Regions from separate parts of the Brevundimonas sp. GN22 genome, predicted to be linked through region 1. Evidence: predicted binding sites of a transcription regulator. Region 1 holds the regulator's gene; the other holds the start of a gene.
The links. Region 1 encodes LexA, which represses DNA repair genes until DNA is damaged. Its sites were predicted from a motif close to ATGTTCNCNANNTGTTCT; they were not measured.
Positions count from the first base shown of each region.

Region 2: a site for LexA is predicted at 3,235-3,252, ahead of recA (recombinase RecA). Genes of this name have one in related genera too.

Region 1 is NZ_JSYD01000015.1:35,171-46,338, forward strand. Features, by position in the region: gene gltX (glutamate--tRNA ligase) at 1-1,314, opposite strand, end outside; gene OB03_RS02595 (ComEC/Rec2 family competence protein) at 1,421-3,481, shown strand; gene lexA (transcriptional repressor LexA) at 3,475-4,173, opposite strand; tRNA gene OB03_RS02605 (tRNA-Asp) at 4,366-4,442, opposite strand; gene OB03_RS02610 (GNAT family N-acetyltransferase) at 4,633-5,193, opposite strand; gene OB03_RS02615 (S9 family peptidase) at 5,193-7,385, opposite strand; gene OB03_RS02620 (trypsin-like serine peptidase) at 7,456-8,277, shown strand; gene OB03_RS02625 (energy transducer TonB) at 8,244-9,032, opposite strand; gene OB03_RS02630 (acyl-CoA dehydrogenase) at 9,179-10,966, opposite strand; gene OB03_RS02635 (L-threonylcarbamoyladenylate synthase) at 11,103-11,168, shown strand, end outside.
Region 2 is NZ_JSYD01000002.1:100-11,267, reverse strand. Features, by position in the region: gene alaS (alanine--tRNA ligase) at 1-1,240, opposite strand, end outside; gene rraA (ribonuclease E activity regulator RraA) at 1,387-1,869, opposite strand; gene recA (recombinase RecA) at 2,046-3,125, opposite strand; gene OB03_RS00090 (GNAT family N-acetyltransferase) at 3,345-4,913, shown strand; gene OB03_RS00085 (NAD-dependent epimerase) at 4,928-5,947, opposite strand; gene OB03_RS00080 (class I SAM-dependent methyltransferase) at 5,990-6,670, opposite strand; gene OB03_RS00075 (M28 family peptidase) at 6,705-8,603, opposite strand; gene OB03_RS00070 (TonB-dependent receptor) at 8,716-10,956, opposite strand.

The DNA.
Region 1 (11,168 bases):
CAAAGCGGCGCGCGCAAAAGGCCCGATTTTACCGAAGCCTACGCCTTCTTTTTCAGCAAAAAGTTTAAGCGAAGCTTCAAGGTTTTCTACTGACCAACCCTGAATTTCGGTCAGGAATTCACGAAGTCGTGAAAGGCGGTCGAGGTTTTCGCCTTGCAGCAAACCACGGCTTTTCTCGTTTAGCGCGATTGGGTTCACCAGAAGGGCGAATTGAGCCTGATCAGCCAGTTCCGGAACCATCTTGGCCCGGTCCTTGATCAAGGGAATGACGCGCAGCAGTTTTTCGCGTGCCGCTGCATCAAGGGTCTGGCCCCGCGAGGCCAGCACGCCAGTGGTCAGATCAGCCAATCGCTGATCGTCGGCCTGGCGAATCCAGTGGGCGTTGACGTGCGCCAGCTTGTCGAAGTCCAGACGCGCCGGAGCCTTGTTGATGCCGCCGAAGTCGAACCAGGTCTTGGCCTGTTCGTCGTCAAACAATTCATCATCGCCATGAGCCCAGCCGAGGCGCGCCAGGTAGTTACGCATAGCTTCGGGCAGGTAGCCCATCTCGGCATATTCGTGGACAGCCTGTGCGCCGTGACGCTTGGACAGCTTGGCACCGTCAGGACCGTGAATCAGCGGGATGTGGGCAAACGTTGGGCGCGTCCAGCCCAGAGCATCATAAATCAGGCCCTGACGCGCAGCGTTGTTCAGGTGGTCATCACCGCGAATAACGTGCGTCACGCCCATATCGTGGTCATCGACAACCACGGCAAGGTTGTAGGTCGGAGCACCATCCGAGCGCAGAATAACCAGATCATCCAGGGCCGAAGATTCCCAGCGAACCGTTCCCTGAACAGCATCATCGACAATGACTGACTGTCCCAGCGGGCGACGGAAGCGAACCGTGAAGGGGTTACCCGCTTCGGCGTCGGTCGGCTCACGGTCGCGCCACGGCGATACGAAGTCCTTGCCCTCGGCCTTGGCCTGATCGCGCAGAGCCCCGGTTTCTTCAGCGGAAAGGTAGTCGCGATAGGCGTGACCGGTGTCGAGCAGTTGCTGGACTACCTCGCGGTGACGGTCAGCGCGCGAGAACTGATAGACCGGTTCTTCATCGGCGTGGAGGTTCAGCCAGTCCAGACCATCGAAAATGGCCTTTACCGCTTCGTCGGTCGAGCGCTCGCGGTCGGTGTCTTCAATACGGATCAGGAATTTGCCGCCGTGGCCCTTGGCGTACAACCAATTGAATAACGCGGTTCTCGCGCCGCCGATATGCAGGTAGCCTGTCGGCGAGGGGGCAAAGCGGGTGACAACAGTCGAAGATGGGGAGGTCATAGGCAATGAGTCCAATTCGGCCGCCCTTATACGCTCGTCAGCGACAAAACGAAGCCTTACGGTAAAGTTGATCGACGGTTTCCGTTCTCTCCTTAAGCACGAATGGATGGCCCAAAGTGACCGCTGGCCACTGTGGAGCGCCGTCTGCTTTGGTGCAGGTTGTGCCAGTTATTTCTGGTTTCGGACAGAGCCACCCCTTTGGCCGCTGCTTATATTTGCGGCCCTAAGCCTTTTAACGTGGGGATTTTCGCGTGTCCGAGGTGCGGCCAGATCGGTAACTTTGCCGTTGCTCATGCTCGCCTGCATGGCTGGAGGACTAGCCACGGGCAAGGCGCGTTCCGATGCAGTTGCTGCGCCCATTGCGCCGTCTATGGGCAAACCGACTTTGGTCGAAGCGTATGTAATCGATGTCGATTCTCCGGGGGCGAGAGGTCATCGCGTGATTCTGGCACCGGTTCGGATTCGCGGACTGGAGCCAGAGCAGGTTCCGCATCGCGTCCGCGCCACTGTCAAAGGCGAGCCCCCGCGACCGGGTGAGGCGGTGACGATATTCGGGCTTTTGAACCCTCCGCCCGCCCCGGCCAGTCCGGGCAGCTACGACTTCGGGCGAGGGGCATGGTTCGAGAGTATGGGCGGCGTATTGTTCGGTCTGACGGAGGCGCGATCTGCCGATCTTGCCGAGCCACCCTACGCAGTGCGGCAGGAAATGCGCATCAATGCGATCCGGTTCGCGTTGGCCGAAAGGTTGGTAGCGCGGCTGGGCGAACAAAGAGGCGGCATTGCCGCCGCAATGGTCACGGGCCACGAGACTTGGATCGGTGCAGACGACCTCCAGGCGATGCGGGATTCGGGACTGGCGCACATCCTGTCGATCTCGGGCCTGCACATGGCGGTGGTTGGGGGATTTGTATTCTTCCTGATACGCCTGCTGGTGGCTCTGGTGCCGTGGCTGGCGTTAAGGGCGTCCGGAAAGAAGATTGCAGCCGTGGCGGGCTTGCTGGCGGTCGGGGCCTATCTGTTGCTGTCCGGTGCACCGGCTCCGGCCGAAAGGGCGGCGGTGACAGCAGCGATTGCCTTCGGTGCCATTCTGCTGAACAGAAAAGCCATCAGCATGCGGGCGCTGGCGACGGCCGCTTTCGTCGTTCTCTTGTTGCAACCCGAAGCGGTGATCACGCCCGGCTTCCAAATGTCGTTTGCAGCAACGGCTGCTCTGGTGGCGCTAGCCGAGATTTGGCCAAGACGGATACGCGAGATCAACACGCCATGGCCGATAGCCGCGCTCCAACGGGCACTTTCGTGGGGTGGCACAGCGATCGCAGCAAGCCTGGTGGCGGGGCTCGCGACGGGGCCTTTCGTGATGCATCACTTCAACCGCACCAGCGTCTATGGACTGGTTGCGAATATGGCCAGCGCGCCGTTGGCGGATTTGATCATGCTTCCGGCGCTGGCCTTGGGTGCGGTGTTGGAGCCATTCGGGCTTGGCGGACCGTTCCTCTGGGTTGCAGGCGTGGGCGTGGAGGCCATGTTGGCGGTCGGGCATTGGGCTGCCTCCTTGCCCGGAGCTGTTCAGACCATGGCCAGTGCACCCGCTATAGCCCTTCCGGTCGCCTTCATCGGCGTTCTGTTCATGTGCCTATGGCGCGGATGGCTGCGACTGCTTGGACTACCCATGGCATGCGCGGTTTTGTTGTGGCCGCGACCTGAACCTCCATCGATCTGGATAGGCGAGGCCGCCACCAATGCCGCATGGGTTGAAGGCCAGCAGGCGACAGTTTTTCGTCCTGTCAGGGCATTCGCATCGCAGATCTGGGCGCAGCGATGGAATTTGGAAGTTCAGCAGCGCGACAAGTCCGACTGGACTTGCGGGAGAACGCATTGTCACCAATCCGAAGGCATCGCCCCTATAGCGCTGTGGTGGGGAAGGGCGGTGCCGGCAACCGACAAGCTGGAGGCTATGTGCATGGCCGCGGAAGTCGTTGCCGTCAGGTCGGTCGTGGCGGATTTACCTGCGGCCTGTAGCAATCGTCTGGTGCTGGACGGTCATGACTTCGCTGAAGGCGGAGCCGTCCAACTTTGGCGCGACCCCTCGGGTTGGCGTGCCAAATGGGTGCGGGACACGCGCGGGGTCAGGCCTTGGTCACGCTGGGGCGACCCCGACTATCAGTGATAGCGGCGCAGCAGGCCCACCAGCTTGCCCTGAACCTCGACCTGATCCGGACCGAAGATGCGGGTCTCATAGGCGCGGTTGGCCGGTTCCAGCGCAATCGACTGACCCTTGCGGCGCAGACGCTTGAGGGTAGCCTCTTCGCCTTCGACCAGAGCGACGACGATTTCGCCGTTGTTGGCGTTGTTGGTGCGTTTAATGACGACGGTGTCGCCATCGAAGATGCCCGCTTCGATCATGGAATCGCCCTCGATCTCCAGCAGGTAGTGCTCTCCGGAGCCCAGCATGGATTCGGGAACGAAAAAGCGGTCCTGTTCGTGCTGAATAGCGGCAATCGGCGTACCGGCGGCGATCTTGCCCAGCAGCGGCAGTTCGCGCACGTCGTTCGCCGCTTGAGGCACGGCGCGGTTCTGGCCGCCACCTTCGATGACATCAGGCTTGAACGGTGCGCGGCCCTTGGCGGGTGCAGCAGCCGTGGCCTGTTCCGGCATTTTGACAACTTCGAGAGCGCGGGCGCGGTGCGCCAGTCGGCGAATGAAGCCACGTTCCTCAAGAGCGGTGATCAGGCGGTGGATGCCCGACTTCGATGCCAGATCCAGCGCTTCCTTCATCTCGTCGAAAGAAGGCGACACGCCGGTTTCCTTGATGCGTTCGTGGATGAACATCAGGAGTTCGTGCTGCTTCTTGGTGAGCATGTCAGAGCGCTTTCAGAACAAGGCGTGAACCGTTGCCGAATGTTCTGTAAGTGTTCTGGTTAAAAGTCAACTAACGCCAGCTTGAAACAACAACAGGCGCACGAGGGCGCTGGGCGGTTTGTTTCAATTTTCAGGAAAGCGTTTCGGACCAAGAGCGGTATGCGCCACTCCGTACTTCTTAAAGAAGGGGAGTGGCGCGAGTGACGGGGCTCGAACCCGCGACCTCCGGCGTGACAGGCCGGCACTCTAACCAACTGAGCTACACCCGCTTGGTCCCGTTCGCGCCTTGTCCGGCGGGAACGAGGTGGTGTTTAGGTGGGGCTTCGTTTCGGGTCAACGGAAAAAATGCAGAGCCCTGAAAAAATACGGCAATTTGCGAAATGGATAGCGAATTCAGAACCTTGTTAGATACGAAGACGGGGACGTTGCCGCCCCCGCAAAAGCCCGCAAATCCGGCCTTTATCGTCCCTTGTCACTGAGCAGAAGCGCTGGCCCATCCGGCGGCGTGGTGTCTCCGGCCCCGAGTGAGAGCTGCATGAAAATAACGTCGCGCCATCCGTCCAACTTCCATCCAGCAGATGTGAATCGGCCGGAATCCGCGAATCCCCGTGAGCGATGCAGCGCGATTGACGACTCATTTTCGGAATCGCCGATGACCGCGACCATCTGGCGGACGCCTTTTCCTTCGCATTCGTGAATCAGTCGGTCGAGAAGAGCGCCGCCGACGCCCATGCCCTTGGCTTCCGGATCGAGATAAATCGAATCCTCGGCCATGTAACGATAGGCCTCGCGGGCGCGGAACGGACCGGCATAGGCATAGCCCATGACCTGACCGTCTTTCTCGGCAACCAGATAGGGCATGCCCAGCGCCCGCACATAGGCAAAGCGGGCTTTCATCTCGTTTTCGGTCGGGGGCACCAATTCGAAAGTGCCGCAGGCTTCGTTGACCCATCTGGCATAGATTTGCGTGATGGCGAGGAAGTCATCTTCCACCGCCTCACGAATAATGAACTCAGGCATCAGGCGAAGTCTTTTTCCCAGCCCTTGTTCACGGCCCAGATCGCGAAGGCGTAATCCAGCGCGATATCCTTCAGATAGTCGAAGCGACCCGACGAGGCGAAGTGGCCCGCCTCCATATTGATCTTCAGCAGGACGGGATTGGTCGAGGTGGTGTGGTCGCGCAGACGGGCGACCCATTTCTGCGGTTCCCAATAGGTCACGCGGGGGTCGGACAGACCGCCGGTCGCCAGTACCGCGGGGTACGCCTTGGCCGAAATCTGATCGTATGGGCTGTACGACCACATGTAGTCGTAAGCTTCGGCGTCCTCGAGGGGATTACCCCATTCCGGCCATTCCGGCGGGGTGAGGGGCAGGGAGGTGTCGCTCATGGTGTTGATCAGGTCCACGAACGGTACGCCGCCGATGATGCCTGCCCACAGTTCGGGGCGCATATTGGTGACGGCCCCCATCAGCAGACCACCAGCCGAGCGGCCCTCGGCCACGATGTGGCCTGCGCGGGCATAGTCTTTGTCGATCAGGTGATCGGCGGCCGCGATGAAGTCGGTGAAGGTGTTCTTCTTGGTGAAGCGGCGGGCGTTCAGGAACCAGTTCCAGCCCTTGTCCGCACCACCGCGAATGTGGGCGATGGCATAGATGAAGCCGCGATCCACCAACGACAGACGGTTGGTCGAGAAGCCCGCAGGCATCGACATACCGTAGGAGCCATAGCCGTACAGCAGCACAGGCGCGCTGCCGTCCGCGGGCGTGTCCTTGTGGCGCAGGATGGAGACGGGGACCAGTTCTCCGTCGGCAGCCGGAGCGTTCAGGCGTTCGACGATGTAATCGGCGGGGTTATGACCCGACGGCACTTCCTGAACCTTGCGCAGGGTGCGCTCGCGGGTCTTCTGGTCATAGTCGTAAACCGAGGTCGGCGTGGACATGGAATTGTAGGTGTAGCGGATAACCGTAGTGTCGAATTCCGACGCGCCTGCCAGCGACAGGCTGTAGGCCGGCTCGTCCACGGCGATCTCGTGCTCTGAACCCGCGCGGTCGCGAATGACGATCCTGGTGTTGGCGTCCGAGCGTTCCTGACGCGAGACAAAGTCCTTCGTCAGCGAGAAGCCTTCGATGTACCGACCCGGCGTATGGGGAACGAGGTCCGTCCAGTTGGCCTTGGCGGGGGCGTTTGTCGGGGCTTCGACGATTTTGAAGTCGATGGCGTCGTCAGCGTTGGTACGGATTACCCAGCGGTCGCCCCAGTGATCCATCGAATAGAGGCGGGCCTCTACGCGCGGCTCTACGACCACCGGCGTTGCGGTGGGGTTGGTGCCCGGGATCAGACGCGATTCTGAAGTTTCCTGATTGGCGATTGTCACCAGCATGAAGGCATCGTCCGAAGTACGGCCGAAGCCGAGGAACATGCCCTCGTCCTCTTCCTCATAAACGAGGGTCGTTTCTCCGCCTTTGGCCGGTCGGCGGAAAATCTTGTCAGGACGGCCGTTGTCGTTGCGATTGGTCCAGAAGATCCACTGGCTGTCCGGCGAGAAGGTGAAGTCGCCCGTTGCGGAGTCGATGACATCCGGCAGGACCTGACCGGTAGCGAGGTCCTTCACGTAGATTTTGTAGACTTCGGAGCCTTGGGCATCCTCGGAATAGGCGAACAGGCTGTGATCTGGGCTGACCTCGGTATCGCCGACTTCGGAATAGGCCTTGCCCTCGGCCAGTTTGTTGGCGTCCAGCAGGATTTCTTCGCCGTCGGTGCGGCCACGCGGGCGGCGGCAGTACAGTGGGTGCTGATCACCCACATTATAGCGGGTGTAGTATTCCCACGGACCATCAGCGGACGGGACCGAGGCGTCGTCTTCCTTGATGCGGCCCTTCATCTCCTCGAACATCTGGGCCTGAAGCGTGGTGGTCGAGGCCATCATGGCTTCGCGATAGGCGCTCTCTTCGTTGAGATGCTCTTTGACGTCCTGTTTGATCAGTTTCGGATCACGCAGAACGGCCTGCCAGTTGTCGTCCTTCATCCACTGATATTCATCGGTGCGGGTGCGACCCAGCTGTTCGATGGTGACAGGGACTTTCTTGGCAACGGGCGGTACAGGGCGAGGCATTCGGGCTCCGGTAGTCTGGGTAATCGACGGGTAGGCGAGGGCAGGTGTCGCGGCCACAAGGCCGGCGACGGTGGTAGCGAGTAGCTCGCGGCGATTCATAGACCCTGCCTCCCAGTGAACTTGTGAAACGGACCTTGTGCCGGTCGCGTCATAAGGTCAAATGTCGATCATGGTCCTCGACGCATATCCCCCCGAACCGCCCGTTGCCCAGTCGCCTGCTGCCGAGTGGGACATGACCCTCGGCCTGATCAGCGCGACGATCCAGATCGACCAGTCGATTGGCGGGGGGCGACGCAAAGTCGGGACGGGATTTCTGATCGAGGCACCGCGCCCTGACGGCTCTCCTCGTGTGGTCTTGGTCACGGCTGATCACGTGTTCAGTGTCATGCCCAACGCCCAGGCGCGTGCAGGATGGCGGGTGGCCGAGGCGGACGGGAATTGGCGCTACGCCCCTCAGGAGTTCCCGATCCGCGCGGAAGACGGCACGCCCCTGTGGACCAAGCATCCGGATCAGGACGTCGCTGTCATCGAGATCGAAGCGCCGGAGGCGTTTGCCCGTGCCGCCATTCCGGTCGGCTGGCTGGGCGATTCCCAAACCTTTGACCAATGGCGCATGGGGCCAGGCGACGAGTTGTTCGCTCTGGGCTATCCGCACGGCCTGTCTGCGAACCGTGCCGGTTTTCCCATCCTACGCTCGGGGCGCATTGCATCGTGGCCGCTAACGCCGGTGCAGCATTTTGCGACCTTCCTGTTGGACTTTAACGTCTCGCAGGGAAACTCTGGCGGCCCTGTATTTTGGGTGCCGGCGGCCACACGTCGTCCGGACGTTCCTGTGCCGGACCACCCCTTTATTGCCGGCATCCTGATCAAGGAAGTTCAAGGTGACGGTGAGGGCATCGAACTGGGCGTGGTGGCCCATGCCCAATATGTCCGCGAGACACTGGCGCTGATGGACGCTCAGCGGACCACGTACGAAGAACCGCAGTCGTAGGTCTCGCAGACACGCACTCTCAGCGGGGCGAAGTTGGTTTCGGGGGAATAGATGCTGGCGACCGCCTGATCCATCTCCCGAACCCAGTCGTCCCAGTCTGCAGGCTTCTGGGCCGGCACCGAAGTCTCGCCGCGTTTGGCCAGCACCATAGCGATCCCTTTGGCCAGCAGCTTCGCGTTGGTGCGCCCGATATACATTTCGGCGATCCAAGCCTGAACTTTCATCGCGCGCTCAGGTGGCAGTTGGTGCAGGCCCCAGTCAAAGTCGGATGCCGCGTTACGATCCCGCGCTAGCGACTGTGCGGCCACCATGCCGGCCAGCAGATTTGCGTTGCTCGGCGGCGGTCCCATCCAGATCGAGGGTGGGGGATCGACAGGCTCGGGAATGAAGGGGACCGACACCTTCAGCTGTCCGTCGGTCGCCACGCCATCAACCCGTCGCGGGGTTAGACGGCCTCGCTCGACAATGGCGACTGCCGCCGCCTCGAATCCTAGGCCTTCAGGGATGGCTTTTACCGCTTCACAAGCGGGCACGCCCTCTGCGCTGATCTGGCATTCGACATCGACCCGCCCCGACATGCCCAGATGGTTTGCCAAAATGGGATAGTCAGAGGGTTCAACTGTCGGCGCGGTGTGCCACACGGGATTTGTGATCCTGACTGGCACCTGCGGGACCGCGACCACTTCGACAGTGGGCTCGCCTACCTGAATCGAGGCAGCGAACAGCATCGCACCGGCCAGAACTGAAAGCGTCATTAGATCGAATCCCCCTCGGCCCAATCTCTCACGTCGGAGGGCGAGCCGTCGAGAGAGTGGGCTATTCCCTAAACCGGACATGAAAAACGCCCCCTGCATGCCATGATGCAAGGGGCGTTCCTTCTTAGGAAGCGCGTCTTGGCTGATTAGCCAGCCAGAGCTTCAACCGTCAGTTTGTTCAGCAGCTCGCCGCCTTGGCCGACGCCAGCCAGACGGCTGGAGACGTGACCCAGAACGTTGGCAGCGTAGACGTCGTAGAGGTCCAGCTTGCCTTGCAGCCATGCCGCATCGCCGTCATTGGCGTCCAGCTTGGCCTTGGCTGCCAGAGCGCCCTTGGCCAGCATCCAGCCGCCGACAACGTCGCCCAGCAGCTTCAGATAGGCATCGGCACCCGCCAGTACGTCGGCAGCGCGAGCCTTGTCCTGCTTGGCATCCAGCAGCCATAGGGTGGCATCTTCGACCGACTCGATAGCGTTCGCGAAACGCTCGACCGGCTTGCCCGAGTAGATCGACGACAGCTGGTGCAGAGTCGTCTTCATTTCTTCGATCAGGCGCTTGGCCGATTCACCGTTGTCCATCGACAGCTTGCGGCCAACGAGGTCCATGGCCTGAATGCCGTTGGTACCTTCGTAGATGGGGGTGATGCGGGCGTCGCGATAGTATTGTGCCGCGCCGGTTTCCTCGATGAAGCCCATGCCGCCGTGGACCTGGACGCCCAGCGAAGCGACTTCACAGCCGACGTCGGTCGACCATGCTTTGGCGATCGGGGTGAACAGGTCTTCGCGACCCTTCCAGATTTTGCGCTCTTCTTCGGTCGCAGCGTGGCGAGCCAGATCGGCAGCAACGCCCGTCGACAGGCAGATGGCGCGGGCAGCCGAGGTCTTGGCTTTCATGGTGACCAGCATGCGGCGCACGTCGGGAAGGTCGAACAGCGGTGCGTTACGCTCACCGGTCCAGACGCTGGTGCCCTGACGGCGTTCCAGAGCGTAGGCGAGAGCGTGTTGGTATGCGCGCTCGGCAATGCCGACGCCTTCAACGCCAACGGCCAGACGGGCAGCGTTCATCATGACGAACATGTGGGCGAGGCCCTCGTTCGGACGGCCAACCAGCTCGGCGACAGCGTTGTCATACTGCATGACGCAGGTCGGGCTGCCGTGGATGCCCAGCTTGTGCTCCAGACCGACCGGCGCGAAGCTGTTGCGCTCGGTGGTGACGTTGCCGTCTGCGTCGAGGTGGAATTTCGAGGCGAGGAAGAGCGAGATGCCCTTCGGACCTGCAGGCGCACCCGGCAAGCGGGCCAGAACGAGGTGGACGATGTTGTCCGTTGCGTCGTGATCACCCCAGGTGATGAAGATCTTCTGGCCGTTCAGCAGATATTTGCCGTCTTCGGTCGGGGTCGCGGTGGCAACCAGTGCGCCGAGGTCCGAACCTGCGCTCGGCTCGGTCAGAACCATCGCGCCGGTCCATTCGCCCGAAACCAGCTTGGGCAAATAGGTATGCTTCTGGAAGTCGGTGCCGACAGCTTCAAGGGCTTCGATAGCCGCCAGCGACAGCATCGGGCACAGGCCGAACGCCATGTTGGCCGAGTGCACGGTCTCGTACGACGCCAGTTCCAGCGCCTTAGGAAGCGCCTGACCACCGGCTTCGGTCGATGCCGACAGCGAGGTCCAGCCACCGGCTGCGAACTGACGATAGGCGTCGGCGAAGCCCGGCGATGCAGTGACGTTGCCGTCCACGATGGTGGCCGGATTCAGGTCGCCCACGCGGTTCAGCGGAGCCAGCACTTCTTCGGAGAATTGTGCGGCAGCCTCCAGCACAGCAGCAGAGACGTCGGCGTCATAGTCGGGGAATGCCCCCGTGGCCGCCACATCGCTAATGCCCGCAACGGCTTCCAAGGCGAAGGCAATGTCTCGAACCGGAGCGCGATAAGTCATCGTAATTCCTCTAATCTGATGCGGGGATGTGTCGAACTTCCTCGACCTTTGCGCAAGTCCGGTTGGACTTTAGTCGAGATTTTGCCCAGCGCGGTGTAAGTGTGCACAAGTGCCGCCGCGTAAAGAAAGTCTGTTTATGATAGTGACTCCGCAGAAAGATGCAGTTGCCACAGCCGCTGACGCTTTGCGAGCGGGCAAACTG
Region 2 (11,168 bases), on a different contig from region 1:
CGACCGACAGGCCACGGCGGCGTGCTTCGTCCTGCGTCAGGTCGAGCGGGAAGCCGTAGGTGTCATACAGGGTGAAGGCCGTGTGACCCGAGATGATGCCGCCCTCGGACAGGTCCTTGGTGGCTTCGTCCAGCAGGCCCATGCCGCGACCAAGGGTGGTGCGGAAACGGATTTCTTCCTGCTTCATCGTGTCTTCGATGAAGGCCTGTGCGCGGCCCAGTTCCGGATAGGCTTCGCCCATCTCGGTGACCAGTGCCGGAACCAGACGGTGCATCAGCGGATCTTGCGCACCCAGCAGGTGGGCGTGGCGCATGGCGCGGCGCATGATGCGGCGCAGGACGTAGCCACGGCCTTCGTTCGACGGCGTCACACCGTCGGCGATCAGGAACGACGACGAGCGCAGGTGGTCGGCGATTACGCGGTGGCTGGCTTGCAGCGCACCTTCGGCCTTGGTGTTGGTCGCGTCTTCCGAAGCGGCGATCAGGTGGCGGAACAGATCGACTTCATAGTTGGAGTGCACGCCCTGCAGCACAGCCGCGATACGCTCCAGACCCATGCCGGTGTCGACCGACTTCTTGGGCAGTTCGCGAACGATCTCGTCGTTCTCCTTCTCGAACTGCATGAAGACGTTGTTCCAGATCTCGACGAAGCGGTCGCCGTCCTCTTCCGGCGAACCCGGAGGGCCGCCCCAGATGTGCTCGCCGTGGTCGTAGAAGATTTCGGTGCACGGACCGCACGGACCGTTGTCGCCCATGGCCCAGAAGTTGTCGGCGGTCGGGATACGGATGATCTTGTCGTCCGAGAAGCCCGTCACCTTCTTCCAGATGTTAAAGGCTTCGTCGTCGGTGTGATAAACCGTGACCAGCAGCTTTTGCGGGTCCAGACCGAACTCCTTGGTCAGCAGACCCCACGCGCTCTCGATGGCGTGGTCTTTGAAGTAGTCGCCGAACGAGAAGTTGCCCAGCATTTCAAAGAAGGTGTGGTGACGCGCGGTGTAGCCAACGTTGTCCAGATCGTTGTGCTTGCCGCCGGCGCGGACGCACTTTTGCGACGAAGTGGCGCGCGGATACGGCGGCACGGCAGCACCGGTGAAGTAGTCCTTGAACGGGACCATGCCGGCGTTGACGAAAAGCAGGGTCGGGTCGTTCTGCGGCACCAGCGGTGCGGAGTGCACCTTCTCGTGGCCGTCGTTGCCGAAGTAATCGAGGAAGGTAGAACGTATCTGCTTCAGGCTGGTCATGATCTGTCGGACTGTTCGGTGTGTCGGGTGGGCAGCGCAGCCGGAGGGCCGCACCGCAAAAATAATGTCAGGGCGTCATATAGGGTTTTTGAGGCGAGTGCATCACCCCCGAACCCTCAAGACTCATGGCGAATTCGGAACGGCGCTCAGACCAGTCGGTCTGCGGAGACAATGACGCCGTCCGCGTCCGCATAAATCCAGTCATCAGGACGGAATATGACGCCGCCGAAACTGGTCGGGATGTCCTGCTCGCCGATGCCGTCACGGTCCGAGCGGAGGGGGCAGGTGCCGATGGCTTTTACGCCCACGTCCATGGTGTCGATGACGGTGCTGTCGCGGATGGCAGCGTTGACGATGATGCCCGCCCAGCCATTGTCGATGGCCAGTTTGGCCAGATTATCACCCACGAGTGCGCGCTTGAGCGAGCTGCCACCGTTGACCACGAGCACCGCGCCGCGTCCGGGACCTTCGAGGGTAGAGCGCACCAGCGCATTATCATCAAGAACGCTGAGGGTCCGGATCGGGCCACAGAAGGCGGTAATCTTGCCAAAGCTACGGAAGGCCGTGGTGCAGACCTTCACCTTGTCGGGGTGGGCATCACACAGGTCGGCAGTGGCGAAGGCAGTCATCGCAGGCTCTCATCATCGGGAAGGAGTTTTGACCCTGCCGCTTTCAATCGGTCAGGGAAAGGGCCGAGCCCTTTAGACGGGCAAAAAAAGAGGCCCACCCGATGAACGGGTGGGCCTTCTCCACCCCGCCCCCGACGGGGTCGGTAGGCGGGTCGCCGGGGGAGGGCGGAGATGCTTTAGCCTTCGAGGTCCTGACCTTCGTCCGGTTCCGGAGTGCCCAGAAGCTCGTCGGCAATCTTGTTGGTGGAGGCGCGAACAGCCTTTTCGATGGCCAGTGCCATATCCGGATTGTTCTTCAGGAACTCCTTGGCGTTCTCGCGGCCCTGACCGATGCGGGTCGAGTCATAGGAGAACCAGGAGCCCGACTTCTCGACGATGCCTGCCTTCACGCCCAGATCGATGATCTCGCCGATCTTGGAGATGCCTTCGCCGTACATGATGTCGAAGATAACCTCACGGAACGGCGGGGCCACCTTGTTCTTCACGACCTTCACGCGAGTGGTGTTGCCGACCACTTCGTCGCGGTTCTTGATCGCGCCGGTGCGGCGGATGTCGAGGCGCACCGAAGCGTAGAACTTCAGAGCGTTACCGCCCGTGGTGGTTTCGGGCGAGCCGTACATCACGCCGATCTTGTGACGGATCTGGTTGATGAACAGCACGATGCATTTCGACTTGTTGATCGACGCCGTCAGCTTGCGCAGGGCTTGCGACATCAGACGGGCTTGCAGGCCCGGCAGGCTGTCGCCCATCTCGCCCTCGATTTCGGCGCGCGGGGTCAGGGCGGCGACAGAGTCGATCACCACGATGTCCACGGCACCCGAGCGGACGAGGGTGTCGACGATTTCCAGAGCCTGTTCACCGGTGTCCGGCTGCGAGACGAGCAGGTCGTCCAGGTTCACACCCAGCTTCTGGGCATAGACCGGATCAAGCGCGTGTTCGGCGTCCACGAAGGCAGCCACACCGCCCTTTTTCTGGATTTCTGCGACCGTGTGCAGAGCCAGAGTGGTTTTACCCGAGGATTCGGGACCGAAAACTTCGATCACGCGGCCCACCGGCAGACCGCCGATGCCCAGAGCCATATCGAGGCCCAGAGAACCGGTCGACACGCTGTCGATCTCGGTCACCTGACCTGCCTTGCCCAGTTTCATGACCGAGCCCTTGCCGAATGCGCGGTCGATCTGTGCGATCGCTGCCTCAAGGGCGCGTTGTTTATCGGAGTCTGCCTTAGCCACTAATTTCAATGCCGCCTGTGTCATTGGTTTGATCTCTCCCATGCCATGATTCATGGCATTTTTCCCGTAGGACGTTGGGAGAGACCCGCCAGGACCCGCTCCCTCGATGACGTGATTAGTACACGGTTTGTTCTGGTTCACAAGATGTTCTCATTTGAAATGTGGAACAGCGCTCGTTTCATGCGTCCGATAATGACGCAGGGTGTCTCGCCACCTTTGCCACGGACAGGCGTTTAGTGCCGTATGAGCACTGAAAATCTGCCGCCCGTCGATCCTTCCAAACCCGCCCTCCTGACGCTCCGAAACGCGAGAATGGCCGATGTTGCGGCCATCAGCGCGCTGGTCGGGCGCGTCTACAAAGACGACATTCCCTACACCGCCGGCATGCTACGCGGTCAGATCGCCATCTATCCGGATGGCCAGCTGGTGGTGGAATACGAGGGCGAGATCGTCGGCTATGCGGCCAGCTTCCGCATCGACGAAGCTTCGGCCATGCGCGCCCATACCTGGGAAGATATCACTGGCGGGGGCTATGCCTCGCGGCACGATCCGAACGGAGACTGGCTGTATGGTATGGAGGTCTGTGTCGATCCCACCCGTCGCCGACTGCGGATCGGCCAGCGCCTGTACGATGCCCGACGCGAGTTGTGCGAGGTCCAGAACCTGAAGGGGATTGTCTTCGGTGGACGCCTGCCCGGGCTGTCGCGGCGCAAGTCGGCCTATCCGGATCCGAAGGACTATCTGGACGCTGTTACGGCGCGTAAGATGAATGATCCTGTCGTGGCCTTCCATATCCGGTCCGGCTTTGAGCCGATCGGTGTGCTGCGCGGCTATCTGTCCACCGATAAGCAGTCGATGGGCCACGCCTCACACATGGTGTGGCGCAACCCCTACTTCATCGAAGATACGGGTAAGGGCGCGGCCTTCACCACCAAGGAAGCTGTTCGCGTCGCCACCGTCCAGTTGCAGATGCGCAAGGTCGAAAGCTTTGACGAGTTCATGGCCAATATCGAATATTTCGTCGATGTGGTGGCCGACTATCGGGCCGACTTCGTAGTCTTCCCCGAGCTCATCACGCTTCAGCTCTTGTCGCTAGAGCCCAAGAAGCTGACGCCGGTGGAATCCATCGAGCATCTGACCCGGTATACGCCGCGCTTTGTGGAGGCCATGCGCAAGCTGGCTGTCAGCTATAATGTGAACATTATCGGCGGCTCGCACCCGACCCGTACCGATGACGGCGACATCCAGAACGTGGCCTATGTGTTCCTGCGCGATGGTTCGGTGCACGAACAGGAAAAGCTGCATCCCACGCCGAACGAACGTCACTGGTGGAATATCAAAGGCGGCGACCGGGTCCATGCCATCCCGACGGACTGCGGCCCTATCGGAGTGATGATTTGCTACGATTCCGAGTTCCCCGAGATCGCACGCCGCATGGTGGACGAGGGGGCGCGCATCCTGTTTGTGCCCTTCTGCACGGACAACCGTCAGGGCTATCTGCGGGTGCGCTACTGTGGTCAGGCACGGGCCATCGAGAACCAGTGCTACGTCGTGCTGGCGGGCAATGTCGGCAACCTGCCCAATGTCGAGAATATGGACATCCAGTACGCCCAGTCCTGCATCCTGACGCCCTGCGATTTCCCGTTTGCGCGGGACGGTATTGCCGCCGAGGCGACCGAGAACGTCGAGACGGTGACGGTGGCCGACCTCGATCTGTCCGATCTGGCGTGGGCGCGGGCGCAAGGCACGGTCAAGAACCTGCGCGACCGCCGCTTTGACCTGTACAAGACGGTGTGGACCGACGGGGGCTGAGCCTCTTGGGCCGGTCAGTTTTCGCGGTAGAAGTTGCAATACCAGTCAACGAACCGGCCCACGCCCTCTTCGACTGGCGTTGAGGGCGCATAGCCGATAGCCGCCAGAGTGGCCGAAACGTCTGCTTCGGTGTTGACCACGTCCCCCTCCTGCATCGGCATCAGGTTCAGCTTGGCTTTGCGGCCCAGCTTTTCTTCCAGCACCTCGATGTATCGCATAAGCGGGACCGGCTGACCTGCGCCGAGGTTCAGAATGCGCCACGGGGCAACGCCGCTGGTCGACGGATCGGGAGCGGTGGCATCCCATGCCGGATTGACCGTCGCGGGCTGGTCCAGTGCCGCGACAATGCCCGTCACGATGTCATCCACATAGGTGAAGTCGCGGCTCATACGGCCCTCGCCGTACACGTCGATCGGCTCGTCCTTGAGGATGGCGCGGGTAAATTTGAATAGCGCCATGTCCGGTCGGCCCCACGGACCGTACACGGTGAAAAACCGCAGGCCCGTCAGGGGGATACCGAACAGATGGGCGTAGGAATGCGCCATAGCCTCGTTGGCGATCTTGGTCGCGGCATAGAGGGTCAGGGGGTGGTTGGCTCCGTCCGACGGCGCGAACGGCAGTTTGCCATTGGCCCCATAGGCCGAACTGGTCGAGGCATAGACGAGGTGCTCGCATCCTGCGGCTCGCGCGCCCTCGATAATCGACAGAAAGCCGGTGACATTGGAGGACACATAGGTCCCGGGTGCCTCGAGGCTGTAGCGGACGCCTGCTTGAGCACCGAGGTGGACGATCCGTTTTGGATGATGCTCGGCGAATACGGCCGCCACCCCGCTGGCGTCGGCCAGATCAAGCGTATGGTGGCGATAGCTGGGATGGACCAGTAACTGGTCCAGCCGAGCCTGTTTCAGAGCCGGATCGTAATAGCTGTTCAGATTGTCGATACCAACGACCGTCTCGCCCCGCTCCAACAGGCGAAGCGTGGTGTGAAAGCCGATAAATCCGGCCGAGCCGGTGACGAGAACAGGATGCGACATGCGTCTAGCGATAATCGCGTCTGCGTCTTTGCGCCAGCGCTTCTAGGTGCGGATAGCGATGAGCGATTTGATCAGGGGACCGACCTTCTCGTCGTGGTGTACGGCGTCAGGGTATAGAAAACGGAACTGGTTTTTATCCAGCAGCCGCGCGTGCTGGACGTCCCGCATCGCGGCCCCCACATCGGGTGCCTTTTGCGAGAAGCCGTGGGCGCGGCGCATCAGGGCGCGGGCGCGTGACTGCTCGCTCCGCCAGTGGAAAAAAAGGCTGGAGAAATGCGGCTCGACCGGAAACCAGAAATAGGGCGTCTGGACGTAATAGCGCGGGGCAAGACGACGGCATTCGGTGGCAAACGCCTCCATGCGCACCCAATCGCCGACATGTTCGACCACAGAGTTGGAGTGGACGAGATCAAAGCTGTTGTCGGGGTATTGCGGCAATCGGGTTGCGTCGTCGTCGACGACCGAGAACAACCGCTCGTCCCAGGCATCGTCCACCCCGCCGGGGTTCACCAGCGTGATATGGACCTTGCATCGACGCAGAAGCTCGACATCGAACAGTTGCCAGTACCCGGCCTCTCCTCCCAGATCGACGATCCTGACCTCGCCCTGTTCGGCTGCAATCTTTTCGATGAGAGTGACAACCCGACGGCTACGGGCGCGGCGAAAACGCGACACCAGAGAGTTGGGGTCGCTGTTGTCCTGAAGGGCGTGGATCAGTTTCATCCTGTCCGTTTGGCAGAACCTTACTACGACAAGCTTAAGCGTTGGCGCGTGACGCCCCCTTATCGCTCGGCGGTGGCGTGTGTGGCTCCGCCAGACGCGATGCACCACTGAACACCAGGGCAGCGATCAGGAAGACGGCAGCCATCCCTGTCAGCCAGTGGTCGCCCCGCGCGGGCACCAGCGGGCGAAGGAATAGCAGGATAAGCAGACCGATAAAGCCAAGTGCTCCCGGCACGGAAATACCCAGCGCCAGAAACACGAAATGCCCGTAACCGACCAGCCATGCACCGCCGATAATGGCGGCGATAGCGGGCGCAACCAGCCCTCGCAGTTCACTGAGCGATGGCGACAGGGTGGCCGAGATCGCCATAGCGATGACCGCTAGCAAAAGAGGCCATGTGACGATCAATGCCACTTGGGGCGCAAAGCCTTGCAGGGCGCAGCCCAGTACAAATGCCAGCGCCACTGTGCCTGTCCAGCCGCCCCAAATGTTTCTTGCCGCTGCACCGGGCCACAGCGACAGGACGGCAGCAACTGCGCCTGCGCCTACGTAGACAGGGCCTCCCTTGCCCAGTACCGCGACCGTCAGTGTGACCAGCGCCAGGCCGTAACCCAGTACGCGACGATGCGAAGCGCGTCCGCCTGACATCAGCAAGAAGGCCAGACCCAGAACCACCAGCGCGGTGGCCGCCTCCATCCACGGCAGACGACGCAACAAGGTGTAGTAAAAGGACACGCCGTCGACGCGCATTTGCAGCGGACCCGCCAGCATCCTTACGCCCTGTGAAAGCACCAGGGACGCGCTGAGGAACCAGACCCCGTCCAGCATGCCCTGCCAAAGCTGTTTGGCTCCGAGACCTGTCACAGTCCGCGCGCGCCAGACGGAATAGGCCAGTCCCATGAGGGACAGCCCTAGCAGGATCCAGCCCGCGAACGGCGAATGGCTGATCAACAAGCGCCCGAAGATGTCGGAATAGACAAGGTTCGGACCCGCCTTGGGCAGTTCCGCAGCCGGGATCAGGCGCGTTGCCAGTTCCAGCGTCTGTGATCCCATGTGCTGGACCGAGCCAACATCCAGCTGCTCGGGCGTGGAATCTGCGGTGTGATAGTGGTGGGCCCGGCCAAGGAACGCCAGATTGACGCCTTGCATGCCCTTGTCGCGGGGGATGGTGAAGTCCGTACCGTTGGGCATCCGCTCATAAAGGTAGGAGCCGATCGAGGCCGTCGTGACACCGCCGTCGGCCTTCATGGCGACAGGGGCGAAGGCCTTGATGGTGGGGCCGTCGCCCTTGCCGGTCTCGAACATATTGACCCGACCGCCACCGCCACGCGCCTCCAGATTGATGATGAAGCCCGGTGCCTTGGCCAGGGGGTGTTCGTTGAAGAAGATGCGCGCGCCCTCAAGGCCGATCTCTTCACCGTCCGTCAGCAGGATGATCAGGGTGCGCCCGTCGATGTTGCGGGCCGCGAGGGCTCTCGCCGTTTCCAGAGTGACAGCAACCCCCGTGGAGTCGTCGCCTGCACCCGGTGACAACGCGCCGGTGTCATAGTGGGCCATGAGCATCAGCGCCGGCAGGTCGGACTGGCTGCCGGTGCGGACGGCGACCAGATTGGTCGCTTGTCCCGTAGTTTCGGGCGATCCGCCTTCGCGTTTGAGGCGCTGGCCCCCTTTGAGGGAGATGTCGCCTTTCTGCTCGGTCACACTAAAGCCGAGGTCGGTCAGCCGTTGGGCAAGATAGTTCTTCACCCGAACATTTTCGGGCGAACCCAGCGGATGGGGAGCCCTGGATATCTGGCGGATATCCACCATGGCCCGTTGAGCAGAGAACAGATGAGGCGGAGCATCTATCGGGCGCGGTGACGGCGTCTGCAGTGTCAGCACAGCCAGCGCAAACATCAGGGCCAGCGAGCCCAGCAATATCGAAAGACGCATCCGACCCCTCCCACAAGGACGGGGTATTGGCCATCAAGGACCGCCATATAGCAAGAGGGCGGCCGGAGCTTTCGCCCCGACCGCCCTTGTCAGATCACTGACGTCTTGTCGCTTAGAAGCGCTTCGAAACCTCGATGCCGTACATGCGCGGCTCGTTGACGAAGACCGTCAGGTTGTTGAAGTCGATCGCGCCGATGATGTTGTCTTCATCGGTGATGTTGCGGACGTAGCCAGCCACTTCGAGGTCGCGGGACAGGTCACGCCAGCCGGCGCGAAGGCCGCCTTCGAACTGGGTGCCGAACATGAACTCCTTGGATTCATACAGGAACAGGTTGGTGTTCTTTTGCATGACCCAGTCGGTCGCGGCGAACAGCTCCTGATCGTTGCCCAGCGGGCGGACGTACGACAGGGTGAAGTTGGCCGAGTATTCCGGAGCGTTCGGGAACGGGTTGCCGTTGATGTTGGCGCGGTCTGTGCCGTTCACGTTCTGGATAGGATCGGTGATGGTGCACAGGTGGTTGCCGCAGATGGCCACCAGCAGATCATTGTCTTTGATCTCGGTCGCGTTCCAGGCAAAGCCACCGGCGAAGGTGAAACCAGCGCCCAGATAGACGTCGCCGTCGATCTCGATACCCTTGCCTTCACCCTTCTGGGCGTTCAGCAGGCGGTTCGAGTTGTCGATGCCGCCGATGGCGGTGAACTGCATGTCGTCCACTTCATAGAAGTAGGCGGTGGCGTTCAGACGGGCGCGGCCATCCCACAGGCGAGCCTTGAAGCCAGCCTCGTAGGACATGGCGGTCTCGGAGTCGGCGGTGGTCAGAACCGGCAGGTTACGGCCTTGGATCGACGGACCACGGTAGCCGTGGGCGACGCGGGCGAACAGGTTCCAGTTCGGGTTCACTTCGTACAGGGCGCTGATGTCCCACGAGACTTGCTCGTCCGAAACAGCGACCTGACCGGTGCCCGGAGCACCGATGGTGATCGAACCGTTATAGGTGCGCTCGTCCTCGGTGTAGCGCAGGCCGCCGGTGATCTTCAGGGCTTCGGTCAGCTGGTAGTTGGCCTGACCAAAGACCGACCACGATTCCGACTTCTGGACGATGTCGGTTTGCTTGGTCGGGGCCAGAGCACCGGTGCCGCCATAGGTGTTCGACACCAGATTGAAGCGGTCGTTGAATGCGAAGGCACCGACCTGCCAGTTCAGGCGGTTGTTGCCGTTCGAGGCCAGACGCAGTTCGAAGGTGTTCTGGACCAGATCCGAGTGATCGGTGCCGCTTTCGACGCGGAACGGGGTGGCATAGCCAGCACCGGCCGGAGCGGTGAAGGACACGCCGCCGTCGATGTCGCCGTTACCCATCGACTCGCCCTGGAACGAACCGATGACGCCGGTCAGGGTCATGTCACCGAAGTCATAAGCGACCTGCAGCGACTGCGACTGGGTGTTCTGCTTCTGGAAGTTGTTACGGCCGCCATCGTAATAGACGGTGTCGCGGTCGTAGTTGTCGTTCAGCTTGTTCGAGCCCTTGGTCAGGGCATTGGCGCGGTTCAGCGTGCCGGTGCCGGCGTAGTCGCGGAACTGCAGGGTACCCAGAACCGACAAGCGGTCGTTCGGGGTCCAGGCCAGGTGACCACGGATAGCGCGGTCCTCGAAATTGCCCAGTTCTTCGCCGTTCGGGTTGGCGAAGGCGGCGTCATAGGCGTTGTTCACCCAGTCGTCGCGGTGGTTCCACAGACCGGCGATGCGCACCGACACGGTGTCGTTGACCGGAACGGTGACGCCGGTTTCAGCGCGAACCGAACCATAGTTACCGGCAGCGATCTTGCCGAAGCCTTCGAACTCTGCGCCCGGCTTGACGGTGTCGACCTTGACGACGCCAGCGGGGGTGTTGCGGCCGAACAGGGTGCCTTGCGGACCGCGCAGGACTTCCATTTGCTGGACGTCGAACAGCGGGAAGCCCTTCAGGTAGACACTTTCCAGAACCACATCGTCCATGACGACCGAAACCGGCTGCGAGGCGGTGAAGTCGAAGTCGACGTTGCCGTAGCCGCGGATATAGAAGCGCGGTGCGTAGCGGCCGTTCGAGCTTTCGACCTGCAGGCTGGGTACGCGGCCAGCCAGCGCCAGAATGTCGGCACCGCCCGCGTTCACAGCGGCCAGCGTCTCGATGTTCATCGCGGTGACGGCGAACGGCACGTCACGAATGCTTTCGCTACGACGCTGGGCGGTGACAACGATGTCACCCACCGAGGCGGGCTCATCGGCGGCCGGGGTCGTCGATTGGGCAAATGCAGGTGCTGCGACAGCGATAGCCAGTGTGCTGGCGGTCACGGCGAGGAGAGACAGGCGCTTCATTCAATATCCCCTTGGAATGATCTGGCGCCGTCTAGGCCTCGCATCTGTCGGGCGCTAGACACAAAAAGCGCCGATTGGTGAAGCTTTGGTGACAGCGACACAGGCTCGCAAAAACTGGATATCAGCCGTGCTGGATCGGGTCCGAAAGACGGTTTTGCCGCATATCGGTCATAATGTTTTGGCTGAACGAGAGTTGGTGGCGGCGTTCGTCC